Regions from separate parts of the Pseudoalteromonas thalassia genome, predicted to be linked through region 2. Evidence: predicted binding sites of a transcription regulator. Region 2 holds the regulator's gene; the other holds the start of a gene.

Region 1 (7,818 bases), on a different contig from region 2:
CAGTGTATATTAAGGCTTGATAATTAGAATTCTTTGCCAGTATAGTAAATAAGTATTTTGTTGCTACACTTAACAAAGGTGGGCTGTAATTATACTAAAGTCTCGTTGACTTAAGCCGATAACATTTTATCTCATTTAGACTATTAACGTTAGTGTCAATGACATAAATTGTTATAAAAACGAGGACAGGTTTTGCAGGGATTGTATCCGGGAGTGTGTTACACTCAGTTGTGAAACAGTATGAAAACCCGAGGAGTGATGATGCAAAAAGGTGTCATGTCACAAGTGCAAACAGGTCGTCAGTACGCGAAAAAATGGCCAATGCGACAAGAGCTAGCTCCAATGTTTGCTGAATTCAGAGTGATCAAAGCCACTGACTTGGCAATCACAGTCATGCCTATTCTGGCTATGTTCACAGTGTTCATGCAAGTAAACTATTTAGGTAGTGATTACTTCCCTCAAGCTATTACTATCGCTTTATTTTTTCTGTCGTTACCTTTTCAAGGCTTACTGTGGTTAGGTCGTCGCGCTCAAACTCGTTTAGAACCAGCAATGTTAAGTTGGTATACCGAGCTGCATAGTAAAATGAAGGCACATGGCTATCAGTCACAACTCACAACTGAAAAACCATGCTACACAGATTTAGCTCAACTTTTAAAAGATATGTTCGAAAAGATGGATAAAGCGTTCACAAAAGAACACTTTTAATCACGAATAAACTGGCTCACATAAAACGATAACGTTACTTTTTGTGGGCCTTGTTGCTCTATCTGCTGCCAATGCTCTGGGCGAAACTTCCAAGCAAACGGCGTCATCATAATTAAATGTTTAATCTCATCAACAGGCAATAGCACCTGTTGCTCTAGTAAGTTTATTGACTCTTTACTAAATCCTGCTGGTGGCTCTATCTCTGTATGTGGTTTTACATCCGCATAAATAAACGCTTTTAATTCTTTAAGATGCCAAGGTCCTGGGCTTGCGACAATTAGACTGCCTTGCGATTTGGCAAGTCGAGCAAGTTCTTGTGCAAATAAGGGGGCAAACACACTGACAAGCACATCGGCAGATGCGTCAGCAAAAGGGGCTTGGCTAATCGAGGCAACACTAAAATTTGCATTTTCATAACGCTTAGCCGCGTATTTTACCGCCGGCTTGGAAATATCAACACCATATACTTCGGCACTCGATTGCGCTGCTATTGCTTGGGTATAAAAGCCTTCGCCACATCCTAAATCAATTACTGTATTTGGTTTAAGTGATGCCACTAACTCAGCTAAAGCTTGCTGTAAAAAAAGGTAGTGCCCCGCACTTAAAAAAGCTCGGCGTGCTTGCACCATTTCAAGGTTATCACCCGGTTGTTTCGACTTTTTATTTTGCACGGGTAGTAAATTGACATAACCCTCTTTAGCGATATCAAAACTATGGTTGTTGTCACAGCGGTAAGTTTTATCGGTTAGCGTAAGTTCAAGTTTGCAAAGCGGGCAGTGATAGTGAAGACTCATGAGTCTAAATAGTCCTTATCATAAAAGGTTTTAACCCAGTGCGGGCGATAGGTGATCAACAAGGTAATAGCCATGCCATTGAGCATTGCTTCAGGAAACCAAATTATGGCACATAGAATGAGATAGTTTTCTGAAATCTCAATAAAACTGTAATCACCCAATAAGTAATAAAACACACCACTGGTAAGTATTTTGATACAAGCGATAACAGCCGCGGTTAAAAATGCGCATAAAAAGATATAAATAAAAAAGTGTCTTGGTAAATAGCTATAGCAAAGTACAAAACACAAGTAACTCAGCGTGATAGGTATAAATGCCGTAAACAGTAAATGCACAGGCAATAAGGGCAGTGGCAACTGAGCGACTAACACCAGCAGGAGACTTGCAAGGCTGCTTGCAAAAATAGCTAGTCGCCAACCTAAAATCAGGGTCACTGCGGTGACCCCTAAGATATGCAATTCGAGGCCCGGCAATATTCCCGCTTTAATGCGCCATAATATTGCAAGTACTAAAGCACACGCGAGCACACCCACTTGTCTTATTGGTGTTGCCAATAATTGGGATGCGCTTTGCTTATCAAAGCTTAGCCAAAGTACTAAAGCCACACAGCTCCACAATGGGAGCTGCCATTGTATCGTCTCTATCATGCGTTAAATGTTGACCAAATTGGCGCATGATCAGATGGTTTTTCGATACCACGTAATTCGTAATCGATACCTGACTCAACACAACGCTCAGCAAGTGCTGGGGTTGCTAAAATCACATCAATACGTAAACCGCGATTGTCATCAAAACCTTTTGAGCGGTAATCAAACCACGAATATTGTTCGGTTTTTTCTGGGTATAGTTCACGGAAGGTATCTTTAAAGCCCCAGTTTAATAACGTGCTTAACCATTCACGCTCTTCTGGTTGAAAAGAACATTTACCCGTTTTTAACCAGCGCTTACGGTTAGGCTCGCCAATACCAATGTCGAGATCGGTTGGTGAAATATTAATGTCGCCCATCACAATAACATCTTGCTCTGGCGTGTGGTTATCTTCTAAGTGAGTCATTAGATCTTTATAGAATTGACGCTTATATGGGAACTTGGTTTCATGGGCAATATTATCGCCTTGCGGGAAGTAGCCATTCATCACAGTAAGATCGCGACCATTTTCTTGAGTCACTGTTACGCTGATCATTCGACGCTGTGATTCATCTGTATCGGTTGCAAAACCTTTTACAACCGATTTAGGTTCTTGCTTACATAGCATTGCCACGCCGTAATGCGCTTTTTGACCATGGAAATAAACGTGATAACCCATTTTTTGTACATCCTCAAGCGGGAAGGCTTCATCATGCACTTTGATTTCTTGTAAGCCAATGATATCTGGTTGATGTTTATCAATCACCGCTTGCAACTGGTGTAAACGGGCGCGCAGGCCGTTAATGTTAAATGAGATTACCTTCATGGATTACCTATCTGAATTTTTGTTTATTCGTTTAGCGCAATTCTACCATCAAAATAGGGCTTATTCATGAGCAAATTACGAAAATCAAATTGAATAAATGTTGATCAATTGCTGCTTATTTTAAAAACATTGTTAACTCAGTATTAATAATTAAATTAAATAAATAATTCAGTTGATCTACTTATTTTTGGTTATATAATGCGCGCAAATCACCCGTTCATATTATGTACTATTTAAAGGTAAACCATGAAAAAACAATTAGTGATGCTTTCTCTTGCATGTATCTCATTTGGCTCATTAGCAAGCAACCCGCACTACTTTTCAGCTGATAACCGTATTGAATCAAAGTTATGTAGCTTAAGTGCGAACGAAGGGTTTACCGCTGCACGTAAAGAAGCAGCAAAGCATGGCATTTCAATGTCACGTTTTTCAAAGAGCATTTTATGTAACGGTACTGACATCCGTGAAATTGCTAAAAAAGCACAATCACAAGAAGCTGCAACAAAGGCAGCTGTTGAAGTGTTTGCTAAAAATGAGCAAAAAGAGACTCAACTTTGTATCACTGCACTTAAAAAAGGTTTAACACCTGTGCGTGAAAAAATTGGTAACTTAAATACTTTAAAATGTAATGGCGAAGCAGTAACAGATTTCGTTAAGCGTTACCAAAACGCAGCTATCTAATAGCAACATTATAGTTAGATTGAAAAAGCGCTCTTTAGAGCGCTTTTTTTATGAAAAAATTACAGTAATTAATGAAAAGCTTGCTAAATCATAGGCTTAACCTTAACTTAACCAGGTTGTAAGTGCTTGATTTTAGCCAATAAGGCATTTTGGCATTCAACTTGTAACAGTCGAAGTGAATCTAATCGACTACAAGGAAATGTCTTATGAAAAAGTTAACTTTAGCATCAACAATTTTAGCAGCATTAAGCCTATCAGCCTGTTCTGCGAGTAACTCTTTAGCAAAAATCGACAGCGATTTTGGCAGCCTAGATAATGACAACGACGGTTATATCTCTAAAGTAGAAGCTGACGACGATGCTATTTGGGAGCACTTTTCAAATATCGATACCAATATGGATGAGCAAATCAGCCGTACTGAATTTAATGCTTACATGCAGTTAAATACAGGTAAGGTGGCAACTGATAGTGAGGTATCTGAATCAGCATTTAAAGCTGAAATCGCTAAATTTGACCCAATCGAAAATGACTTTAAATCGTTAGATAACGATAAAAATGGCTATATTTCTATTGAAGAAGCGGATGACGACGACATTGCAAATCACTTTGGCTATATGGATAGCAACAAAGATAAACGTGTAAACCGCAATGAGTTTATTAGTTACATTAATAAATATGGTAGTGAAGTTGCCGAAGACGACGCGTTAGAGATGCTTAACAAGAGCTAATTTTATAAAGCAGCTATTAAATACCCCAAAAGCCAGTGTTTTACGCTGGCTTTTTTATAATAATTTTTCCAACCTTGGTCGACTTCTGTCATAATAGAGCGTTAGTGAGTAAAAATGACCTTTAGTAGCAATGGCCGCAAAACGTATCAGTGATGAACAATTAGTCGAAATCATAGAAGCCGCGATTTTTGTTGCCGGAAAGCCCGTGTCTAAGCGTCATTTAAAAGAGACAGTATTAGCTGATTTAAGCGTATCTATGCCACGCATAAATAATGCAATTGACCAAATTCAAACGCATTATCAAACTCGAGGCATTAAGCTTGTTGCCGTTGGCAGCGGTTATCGGTTTCAAGCATGTGCAAGTTTAGCACCTTGGCTTGCAAACTTATGGCAAGAGCGAGCACCGAAATACTCAAGAGCACTATTAGAAACTTTATCCTTGATTGCCTACAGACAACCCATAACCCGTGGTGAGATTGAACAAGTACGGGGGGTTACAGTTGGCTCAGGGATAATTAAAACATTATTAGAAAGAGAGTGGATAAGAGTTGTTGGCCACAAAGAAGTGCCGGGGCGTCCTGCCTTGTACGCCACCACTGCTGCTTTCTTAGACTATTTTTCATTAGCTGGTTTAGATGAATTACCACCACTGCCTGAGCTTCAGGAAAGTAAAATCAACCAGTTATTGAGCGATCCTTCTGTGAGAGAACTATCTGAATGAGTAATTTAGAAACTGAAAAGTTACAAAAAGTATTAGCCCGTGCTGGTGTGGGTTCACGTCGTGAAATGGAAAAATACATTGATGCTAACCGCGTAAGTGTTAACGGTAAAGTTGCCCGTTTAGGTGACCGTGTAGAGGCAAGCGATGTAATCCGTGTTGATGGTCACGTTGTGAAAATTGAAGACAAAGCTGAGCGTATTTGTCGTGTGCTTATGTATAACAAACCCGAAGGCGAGTTATGTACACGTAAAGACCCAGAAGGTCGTCGTACCGTATTTGACCGTTTACCACGCGTTGATGGCGAACGTTGGATTGCGGTAGGTCGATTAGATATCAACACTGCAGGTTTAATGCTTTTTACTAACGATGGTGAACTTGCTAACCGTTTAATGCATCCAAGTTACGAAGTTGAGCGTGAATACTCAGCGCGAGTGTTTGGGGAAGTAACAAACGAGACCTTAAGAACATTAACCAAAGGTGTTGAACTTGAAGATGGTCCAGCAAAATTTTTAAATATTAAACCGCTTGGTGGTGAAGGTATCAATCGTTGGTTTAATGTTACGTTGACTGAGGGACGTAACCGCGAAGTACGTCGTTTATGGCAATCGCAAGATGTAGAAGTTTCTCGTCTTATTCGTATTCGTTACGGTAAGTTAGAGCTTGATAAGCGTTTACCACAAGGTGGTTGGGCTGAGCTTGATTTAGATACCGTTAACTATTTACGTAAAACTGTACAGTTAGGTCGCGAAACACAAACTAAGTTGTCGGCTATTCCTGAAAAACGTAAAGACAAGCGTGCTAAAATTAACCAAATCCGTAAGGCGGTTAAAAAGCACAATCAACGCGCTAAACAAACTAAGCGTCGTTAATCAGCAATATCATTGTTTGCAGATAAACTGATTTATTCGCAAACAGGCATAAAAAAAGCAGCGATTCGCTGCTTTTTTTGTTTCAAAATGCTATTTATGCATTTTCAACCGCTGTACGTGGGTCAACATATTCCATGTTGAAAGCTTCTGCTACTTCTTTATAAGTAACTTGGCCTTTGATCACGTTTAAGCCTTTTAAGAAATGTGCATCATCAAGAAGCGCCTTCTTATAACCTTTGTTAGCAAGGTTGATGATATACGGTAATGTTGCGTTGTTAAGTGCAAACGTAGAAGTACGTGGTACAGCACCTGGCATGTTAGCAACACAGTAGTGAACAACGTCATCAACGATGTAAGTAGGATCTGCGTGAGTTGTTGCTTTAGAAGTAGCGATACAACCACCTTGGTCGATTGCAACGTCAACGATAGCAGAACCAGGCTTCATTGCTTTGATGTGCTCAGCTGTAACTAGTTTAGGCGCTGCTGCACCTGGGATTAGTACGCCACCGATCACAAGGTCAGCTTCTAGTACGTGTTTTTCTAACGCATCAGCAGTAGAGTAAATAGCTTTAACTTTGTTACCGAACTGTGCGTCTAATGCACGTAATACGTCGATGTTACGGTCAAGAACAACAACATCAGCACCTAGGCCAACTGCCATTTGCGCTGCGCTACGACCAACCATGCCGCCACCGATAACAACAACTTTAGCTGGCTCAACACCTGGTACACCACCCAATAACATACCACGGCCGTGGTTTGATTTTTCAAGCGCTTGTGCACCAGCTTGGATAGACATACGACCAGCAACTTCACTCATAGGAGCAAGAAGAGGTAAACCGCCACGAGCGTCAGTTACAGTTTCGTAAGCGATACAGATTGCGCCGCTTTTAACTAGGTCTTCAGTTTGTGGAAGATCCGGTGCTAAGTGAAGGTAAGTAAATAGAATTTGGTCTTCGCGTAACATTGCACGCTCAACAGCTTGAGGCTCTTTTACTTTAACGATCATTTCAGCTTTAGCAAAAACGTCAGCAGCGGTTGGTAAAATTTCAGCACCAGCTGCAACATAATCTTCGTTAGTGAAGCCAATGCCCATACCTGCATCAGTTTCAACAAACACTTGGTGGCCATGGTTTACTAGTTCACGAACACTCGCAGGAACCATACCTACACGGTATTCATGGTTTTTAATTTCTTTAGGTACACCAATAATCATAGTTTTTCGCCTTAATAGAACGGGATAAAATTTTTGACTATTATATTCATGACATGCCAGTGTGTCTCACCTTTTTTAAGTTGGATTCTAGTGATATAATCTAAAAAATTAATTTTAACAGTTTAAAACTCTGGTTTGTCTTATGCACCAATTACTCGACCGAATTGACCGTAAAATTTTAATGGAATTACAGCTCGATGGTCGGATCTCTAACGTAGAGCTGGCAAGGCGTGTAGGCCTAAGTGCAACACCCTGTTTAGAGCGGGTAAAAAAGCTCGAAAGGGAAGGGTACATACTCGGTTATAAAGCCGTGGTAGATCCAGCAAAACTCGGGCAAGGTTTGTCGGTTTATGTAGAAGTGACTATCACTAAAACATCACCCGATGTATTTGAAGAATTTAACGCTGCAGTTAAAAAGCACGATGAAATTATTGAATGCCATTTAGTATCAGGTAATTTCGACTTTCTATTAAAAACGCGGGTAAACGACATGTCGGAATATCGAAATGTTTTAGGGGATATTCTACTAAAACTACCTAATGTCAGTGAAAGCCGAACCTATGTGGTAATGGAAGAAGTAAAAGGTGAGCAAGGGGTCATTATTCGCCCATATATTGCCTAAACTGTTAAAATACACATTGAGTAACA
Region 2 (7,818 bases):
GGTGGTGAGTCGGTTGATACCATTCAAGATATTCGTGGTACCGCGGTTATTCGAAAAGAGCCTTTGCCGGGCTGGCGTGGCAGTGACTCTACGGCTATCGATAAAATCGGTAAGATTGATCCAATTCCAAACCCGTATGGTGCAGATGATGTCGGTTGTAGTAAGTCTGAGTTTAAACAAGCGGGTATTGATTTAAGCGCAGAGGCTGCCAAGTCAATCACTATTCAGCCTGCGCGTCCTAAGCCATGGGAAAAGACCTACGTTAAGTTACCAGCGTATGAGCAAGTGAGTGTAAATAAACCGCTTTATGCCCATGCGTCGCGTATTTTGCACCAAGAAACAAACCCAGGTTGTGCACGTGCCTTGTTTCAACGCCATGGCGACCGTTCGATTTGGGTGAACCCGCCTGCATTTCCGCTTGAAACTGAAGAAATGGATGGCGTATTTGGTTTGCCATATCAGCGTATTCCGCACCCAAGCTATGGCGATGAAAAAATTCCTGCCTATGAAATGATTAAAACCTCGGTGAATATTATGCGCGGGTGCTTTGGTGGTTGTTCTTTCTGTTCGATTACAGAACATGAAGGACGCATTATTCAAAGCCGTTCAGAGCAATCAATTATTGATGAAATTGAGCAAATTCGTGACAAAGTACCGGGCTTCACAGGGGTAATTTCTGACTTAGGTGGTCCAACAGCGAATATGTATAAATTGCGCTGTAAGAGCAAAAAGGCAGAGAGCACGTGCCGACGTTTATCATGTGTTTATCCTGATATCTGTAAGCATATGGACACCGATCACACCCCAACGATTGAGCTTTATAAAAAAGCCCGTGATGTGAAAGGCGTGAAGAAAATCTTGATTGCGTCAGGCGTACGCTATGACTTAGCAGTAGAAGATCCTCGCTATGTAAAAGAGCTGGTTACTCATCACGTAGGCGGGTACTTAAAAATTGCCCCTGAGCATACCGAGGATGGCCCATTATCTAAGATGATGAAGCCGGGCATGGGTGCTTACGATAAATTTAAAGAGCTATTTGATAAATACTCAAAAGAAGCCGGTAAGAAACAGTATTTGATCCCGTATTTTATTTCTGCACATCCAGGAACGAAAGACGAAGACATGGTTAACATGGCGCTATGGTTAAAGGCCAATGACTTTAAGCTTGATCAGGTACAAAATTTTTACCCGTCGCCAATGGCCAATGCAACGACAATTTATCATACCGAGATGAACTCGTTACGTAATATTAAAAACAATACTGAACAAGTGCCTGTGCCAAAAGGGGCACGTCAGCGTCGCTTGCATAAAGCTATTTTACGTTATCATGATCCTGCTGGCTGGCCGATGATCCGCGAAGCTCTTAGAAAAATGGGTAAAGCGAATTTAATCGGTAAAGGGCCAAACTGTTTGGTTCCTGAAGAGAGTCGCAACGAAAAAGCGGCAAATAGTAAAGGTGGTAAAGGCCGTGCAGCACTTACACGTCACACTGGTTTTAGCCAATTCAAAAAGGCCAATACCAAACCTAGAGTAGGTAAAAATAAGCAGCGCGCAAAGTAAAAGATATAAATGGCCCTTAAAGGGCCGTTTTTATATTAGATCAATAACCAGGTTGCGGTGCCTAAAAAGGCAAAAATACCAACAATATCGGTGACGGTTGTCAGTACCACACTGCCGGCGAGGGCTGGGTCAATTTTCATTTTCTTAAGAATTAACGGAATACTCGCACCCGCGATACCAGCGGCAACAAGATTCATAAACATCGCAAACGCTAAGACCGCACCGAGCTTAAAGTCCCATTGCCATAGGGCAACCACACCAGCAATTAATATCGACCAAATAACGCCATTCAGTGCGCCTATCGCCAGTTCCTTAAGTAATAAGAAGCGTTGGTTTGTTTGGTTGATATGGCCAACCGCTATACCACGAATAACCAGTGTTAATGTTTGGCTACCTGCAACACCACCCATTGAAGGTACGATACCATTTAGTACCGCCAAAATAGGCAAGATTGCTAAGGTGTTTTCAAAAAAGCTTGCCACAATTGCTGCTAGCAATGCGGTTAATAAGTTAACTCCCAGCCAAATAGAGCGACGCTGCGAACTTTTGAGTACTGGCGCAAAGGTATCTTCTTCGTCGTCAAGACCAGCAAGGCTTAACATGCTATGTTCAGCATCTTCACGGATTACGTCAACGATATCATCGATGGTAATACGACCAAGTAAGTGAGCGTTATCATCAACAACAGGGGCTGAAATCCAGTTATGACGCTCGAACAATTGCGCTACATCACTTTCATCCATTGAGATCAGGATTGACTCGCACTCTTCATCCATTAAATCACGAACAATTTTATCCGATGAGTTGGTCAGTAATGTGGTTAACGAAAGCGCGCCTAAAAAGCAGTTATGTTTATCAACAACGTATAAGTCATCTGTACCCTCTGGTAGTTCACCACGCAAGCGTAAATAGCGCAGGACTACATCTAAGGTAACATCTGGACGGATTGTTACCGTATCGCTGTTCATCAGGGCACCGGCTGAACGCTCTTGGTACGACAGTGCCTGAGTTGCCCTTTCTCTATCTTGCGAGTCCATTGCACTGACTACGTCTTGATAAACGGTGTCAGGAAGGCTACGAAGAACTTCACCTAAGTCATCGTCGTCCATGTCTTCGGTTGCAGCAGCAATGTGCTCAGGCTCCATCTGAGCAATAATACCTAAACGTACGTCTTCAGAGAGTTCTTCTAAAACATCACCACGCACATCTGGGTCTACCAACTGCCATAGCATGCGACGAATTTTATGGGGAGATGACTCTAATAATAAAGCGGTATCACACGGAGCTGTTTTAGCGAGCATGCCTCGCACCTGAACAAATTGTCCACTATTGAGTGACTTGGTCACTTGTTTAAGTTGTTGTAGTGGGTAGTCTTGTTCAAAGGCTTCTGGCATTGGCGTCCTTACAACTGAAAATAGATTAATACAGATTCTGCAAATACAGCATAGTTGCTAAGTGGTGTATTTGCAGGATATCTTCACACTGCGATAAAATTATTAAGTGCTTTGTATTTTTAAGGTGTGAACGATATAAAAGTAGGATATTTAAAGAGAATTATAAATACCTGAACTAAGTTTAACTTAAACGGTTAAGCCTTAGCAAACGCTATTCTTGTTCATGAAAGCGTTGTGCAATTAATTCTCCAATTGCGTTCAGTGCAGCCTCTGCATCTGGGCCTTCACATACCACACGCACTTCTTTACCTTGACTACTTTCAAGTAGCATTAAGGCTAAAACACTATCACCTTCAGCTTCTTTATCGTCTTGATAAAGCATAATTTTAGCATCAAATTGCAAAGCAAGTTGTGCTAAAACAGTGGCTGCTCGTGCGTGCAAGCCAAGCTTATTTTGAATTAAAAACGTGTCTTCTGCGTGCATCTGGCATCCAATTAAATATCTTGCTCGCGATGGCGGATTTTTACGTTCGCATGCGTTTTTGAAAAGCTATCACCAATGGTCTGCGCTAAATATACCGAGCGATGTTGCCCGCCAGTACAACCAATTGCGATAGTAAGATAGCTTCGATTGTTACGCTCAAGGTGAGGCAACCATGTTTGCACAAATGTTTGAATTTGCCATGTAAATTTTTGCACTATGCTATGACTTGCAAGGTAATCTTTTACTGGTTGATCTAAGCCAGTGAGTGGCTTTAGATCTGGCTCCCAATGTGGATTTGGTAAAAAACGTGCATCAAATACGTAATCGGCTTCTTTTGGAATACCATGTTTAAAGCCAAACGACATAAAGGTGATAATCAGCTTTTTATCTTTTTTACCTAAGATCTTTTCACGAATTGATTCAGCTAACTGATGAACACTCAGGTCGGTGGTATCAATCATAAAATCAGCGCGCGTGATCAGTACATCCAGTAATACTCTTTCTTGCTTAATTGCTAAATCGAGTGGCAGCGAGTCAATCGATAGAGGATGTAAGCGTCGCGTTTCAGAAAAGCGTTTGATCAGAGTTTGGTCATCACTGTCTAAATAGAACAGTGTTGGGTTTGCAAAACCTGGCAGGTATTCAAGAATATCATTAAACTCTTGCTGCTCTTTCGGTAAGTTACGCACATCTATGCTGACTGCTATTTTGTCATAGTTGTCTGAAACGCTACGAACAAGCGAAGGTAATAAGTTGACTGGGATATTATCAACACAGTAGTAACCCAAGTCTTCAAGTACACGTAAAGCGACCGATTTACCTGAGCCTGAGCGACCGCTGATGATAATTAATTCCATTTATGCCTCTGCTGATATGACCTGAAACAGTTCGTGGTCTGTTTTGGCGCTACGTAACTGTTTACAAAACTCTTTATCTTTTAGTCTATCAGCAATTGTCGATAAGGTCTTTAGGTGAAGTTGGCTGTCTCCATCTGGTACGATGAGTGCAACGAAAATATCCACAGGTCGGTTATCAATTGCGTCAAAATTGATTGGGGATTCACTCACTATGACAAATGCCTTTGGTTGCTCTGCACCACTCATGCGGCCATGTGGAATAGCAATGCCACGACCAATACCTGTACTGCCTAATTTTTCTCTATTGAGTAAGGCATCAAGGACGTCTTGTTGAGATAAATGAGGAAGCTGCTGGTGAGCCAGCTCGCTGATATATTCAAGGATTCTTTTTTTGCTATTAAAAAGGACCGCAGCTTTGCTGCAGTCCTGGTTAGTAAGTGAACTAAGTTTCATAATTTAGTGTCGAGCTAATTTCTCTTTGTGTTTAATGACTTGACGATCTAGTTTATCGATTAGCGAGTCAATGGCTGCATACATATCTTGGTGTGCAGTTGAGGCAAAGAGCTCGCCTCCATTTACATGTAAAGTTGCTTCTGCTTTTTGGCTTAATTTTTCTACATCTAGAATGACATGTACATTATTAATGTGGTCAAAATGCCTTTCTAGTTTTGCAAACTTGCTGTTTACATAGTCTCTTAATGAATCAGTGATTTCTACATGACGACCAGTTAAATTTAGTTGCATAAGCATTTTCCTTCTATGTAAAACGTCTAAATCAAACTCTTACGCTGATTAGACGGAGGTATCGCTAGAGACTCTCGATATTTTGCAATTGTGCGTCTAGCTACTTTAATTCCTTGCTCAGCCAATATATCTGCAATTTTACTATCACTCAATGGTTTAGCTGAGTTTTCTGCAGCGATAAGCTTTTTGATCAAAGCGCGAATTGCTGTTGATGAACACTCACCACCGTTTTCTGTGCTGACATGGCTTGAGAAGAAATATTTCAACTCAAAAATCCCGCGAGGGGTGTGCATGTATTTTTGTGTTGTAACACGTGAAATTGTCGATTCATGCATTTCGACCATTTCTGCGACATCGTTCAGCACCATTGGTTTCATGGCTTCTGGGCCATGTTCAAAAAATGCTTGTTGTTGCTGTACGATACAATTGGTCACTTTTAAAAGTGTATCGTTACGGCTCTCTAAGCTTTTAATAAACCATTTAGCTTCTTGTAAATGAGAGCGAATAAACTGGCTATCGCTGCTCGATTTTACTGAGCGTGACATAGCTGCATATTGGCTATTCACTCTAATTTTTGGCATACAATCTGGGTTTAGTTCAACGACCCAACGACCTTTAACTTTTTTAACCGATACATCGGGTATAACGTACTCAGACTCTTCGCGAACTATGCTGTCTGCTGGCTTAGGGTTTAAGCTGTGGATCAGCGTCATTACTTCTTTTAGTTCGCTTTCTTTAAGCTTAGTCTTTTTCATCAAAGTGCGATAGTCGCGACTTGCTAATAATTCAATATGCTCAGATAAAACCATTTTAGTTTCAGCTAAATACGGCGTACTCGCATCGAATTGGCGAAGCTGGATACATAAGCACTCTTGTAAGCTACGGGCACCAATCCCTACTGGATCAAACAACTGTATTCTCTTTAAGACCGCTTCGACTTCATCTAGTTCGATTTCTTCTTCATCATTATTTTGATTAAAACTTTCGACTATGTCTTCGCAGCTAACAGTTAAAATACCTGAGTCATCAATTGCCTCTACGATGGCGACAGCGATCGCTTCATCGGTTGGGCTAAATGGTGTGAGTTGTAATTGCCACATAAGGTATTCATGGAGGGTTTCAGTCGATGCACCTTGATAAATTGACTCATCTTCTGGCATTGGACCTGATGATGTTGATGGGGCTGCACTCATGTACTCATCCCATGTCACATCCATAGCTAAATCGTCACTAACGGTGTCTTTGTTAAGGGCATCGCTGCTTTCTTGTTCGTACTCACTCGGCGCTTCTTCGGCCGATGCACTTAGCTGAGTATCATCAGATTCAGCTTTTTGCTCGTTCTTACCAATGTTTTCATCGTTGTAATCTGCTTCTTCCACTTCAAGCAGAGGGTTACTATCAAGTGCTTCTTGAATTTCTTGCTGGAGATCCAATGTACTAAGCTGCAGCAAGCGAATTGCTTGTTGCAGTTGTGGAGTCATTGTAAGTTGCTGGCCCATGCGCAGCTGTAATGATTGCCTCATGTATCCCTAACAATCCTTTTATGTGTTATCGACACCTGTGCAGTCACAGGTAAATTTATATCGATTTATTGTCATTGTTATTTAGTTTAGCAGATGCGCTAGATGGTGGCTTATTGGTTATAGCCTGAATTGCTCACCTAGATACACATCGCGTACGGTTTGGTCAGCTAAAACATGCTCAGGTGTTCCTGATGCAATTAGCTCCCCATGAGAAACAATGTAGGCTTTTTCACAAACATCAAGGGTTTCTCTAACATTATGGTCAGTGATTAATACACCAATACCACGATTTTTTAAGTGTTCAATAATTTTCTTTATATCTAACACTGAAATAGGATCAACACCAGCAAAAGGCTCATCTAACAAGATAAATTTAGGGTTTGCGGCTAATGCCCGAGCAATTTCTACGCGACGACGCTCGCCCCCAGATAAGGCCATACCTTGACTATCACGAATATGCTGAATACTAAATTCATCAAGTAAGTTGTTGAGTGTTTCTTCTCGGCCTTGTTTATTTAAATCTTTACGCGTTTCTAAAATAGCCATTAGGTTTTGATAAACCGTTAACTTTCTAAAAATAGATGACTCTTGTGGTAGGTAACCAATCCCTAAACGTGCTCGGCTATGCATTGGCAAAAGTGTAATATCATTATCATCAATGCTGATCTTGCCTTTATCGCTAGGTACTAAGCCAACAATCATATAGAAAGTGGTGGTTTTGCCTGCGCCATTTGGGCCAAGCAAACCAACGATACTGCCCGCTTCAACCTCAAGACCCACATTTTTGACAACTTGGCGGCCTTTATAACTTTTTGCTAAAAGCTCTGCTTTTAATGTGCTCATGGTTGGCCTTTATCGTCTTGTTTGTTGTCAACAGGCACTAAGATTGTGTGTACACGGTCTGTTGAGTTTTCGTCTTTTTCTGCGCTAATTAGTTGTTGTGCCATATCATAAGTAATGCTTTTCGCTGTTACTTTTTGGCCTGCTTGAGTCACTTCGGCTTCGCCATTTAAAGTTAAGAAGCGCTTGGCTACGTCGTAGCGAACTTCTTCTGCACTGGCGCTCATTACCGTGCCATCTGCTTGCTTTTCTTCAAAATAAGCAGGCTTACCTGTGGCGATAATTAACTCAACAGTACCTTCTGTATCACCACCATGGGCTTCAAGGCGTTCGGCTGTGATCCGGCGGTTACCATGTATAATTTCGACATTGCCTTCAAATATACCAACGCCATCTTTTAGCTTACCAGTTTGACG

Evidence for each region. Region 2 encodes sigma-54, which starts transcription at its own class of promoters, with help from an activator protein. Its sites were predicted from a motif close to GTTGGCACGNNNNTNGNNT; they were not measured.
Region 1: AAEU31_RS19980 (EF-hand domain-containing protein) is a predicted target of sigma-54. The motif match lies at 3,785-3,803, and genes of this name have one in related genera.

What each region holds. Positions count from the first base shown of each region.
Region 1 is NZ_JBMMUE010000026.1:10,694-18,511, forward strand. Features, by position in the region: gene yfbV (terminus macrodomain insulation protein YfbV) at 262-708, shown strand; gene AAEU31_RS19960 (putative RNA methyltransferase) at 705-1,502, opposite strand; gene AAEU31_RS19965 (energy-coupling factor ABC transporter permease) at 1,499-2,146, opposite strand; gene xthA (exodeoxyribonuclease III) at 2,146-2,955, opposite strand; gene AAEU31_RS19975 (exonuclease III) at 3,202-3,636, shown strand; gene AAEU31_RS19980 (EF-hand domain-containing protein) at 3,843-4,364, shown strand; gene scpB (SMC-Scp complex subunit ScpB) at 4,495-5,085, shown strand; gene rluB (23S rRNA pseudouridine(2605) synthase RluB) at 5,082-5,954, shown strand; gene ald (alanine dehydrogenase) at 6,049-7,170, opposite strand; gene lrp (leucine-responsive transcriptional regulator Lrp) at 7,313-7,792, shown strand.
Region 2 is NZ_JBMMUE010000012.1:37,820-45,637, forward strand. Features, by position in the region: gene AAEU31_RS14370 (YgiQ family radical SAM protein) at 1-1,560, shown strand, start outside; gene mgtE (magnesium transporter) at 1,596-2,954, opposite strand; gene AAEU31_RS14380 (HPr family phosphocarrier protein) at 3,166-3,438, opposite strand; gene rapZ (RNase adapter RapZ) at 3,450-4,295, opposite strand; gene ptsN (PTS IIA-like nitrogen regulatory protein PtsN) at 4,296-4,748, opposite strand; gene hpf (ribosome hibernation promoting factor) at 4,752-5,039, opposite strand; gene AAEU31_RS14400 (RNA polymerase factor sigma-54) at 5,066-6,562, opposite strand; gene lptB (LPS export ABC transporter ATP-binding protein) at 6,680-7,405, opposite strand; gene lptA (lipopolysaccharide transport periplasmic protein LptA) at 7,402-7,818, opposite strand, start outside.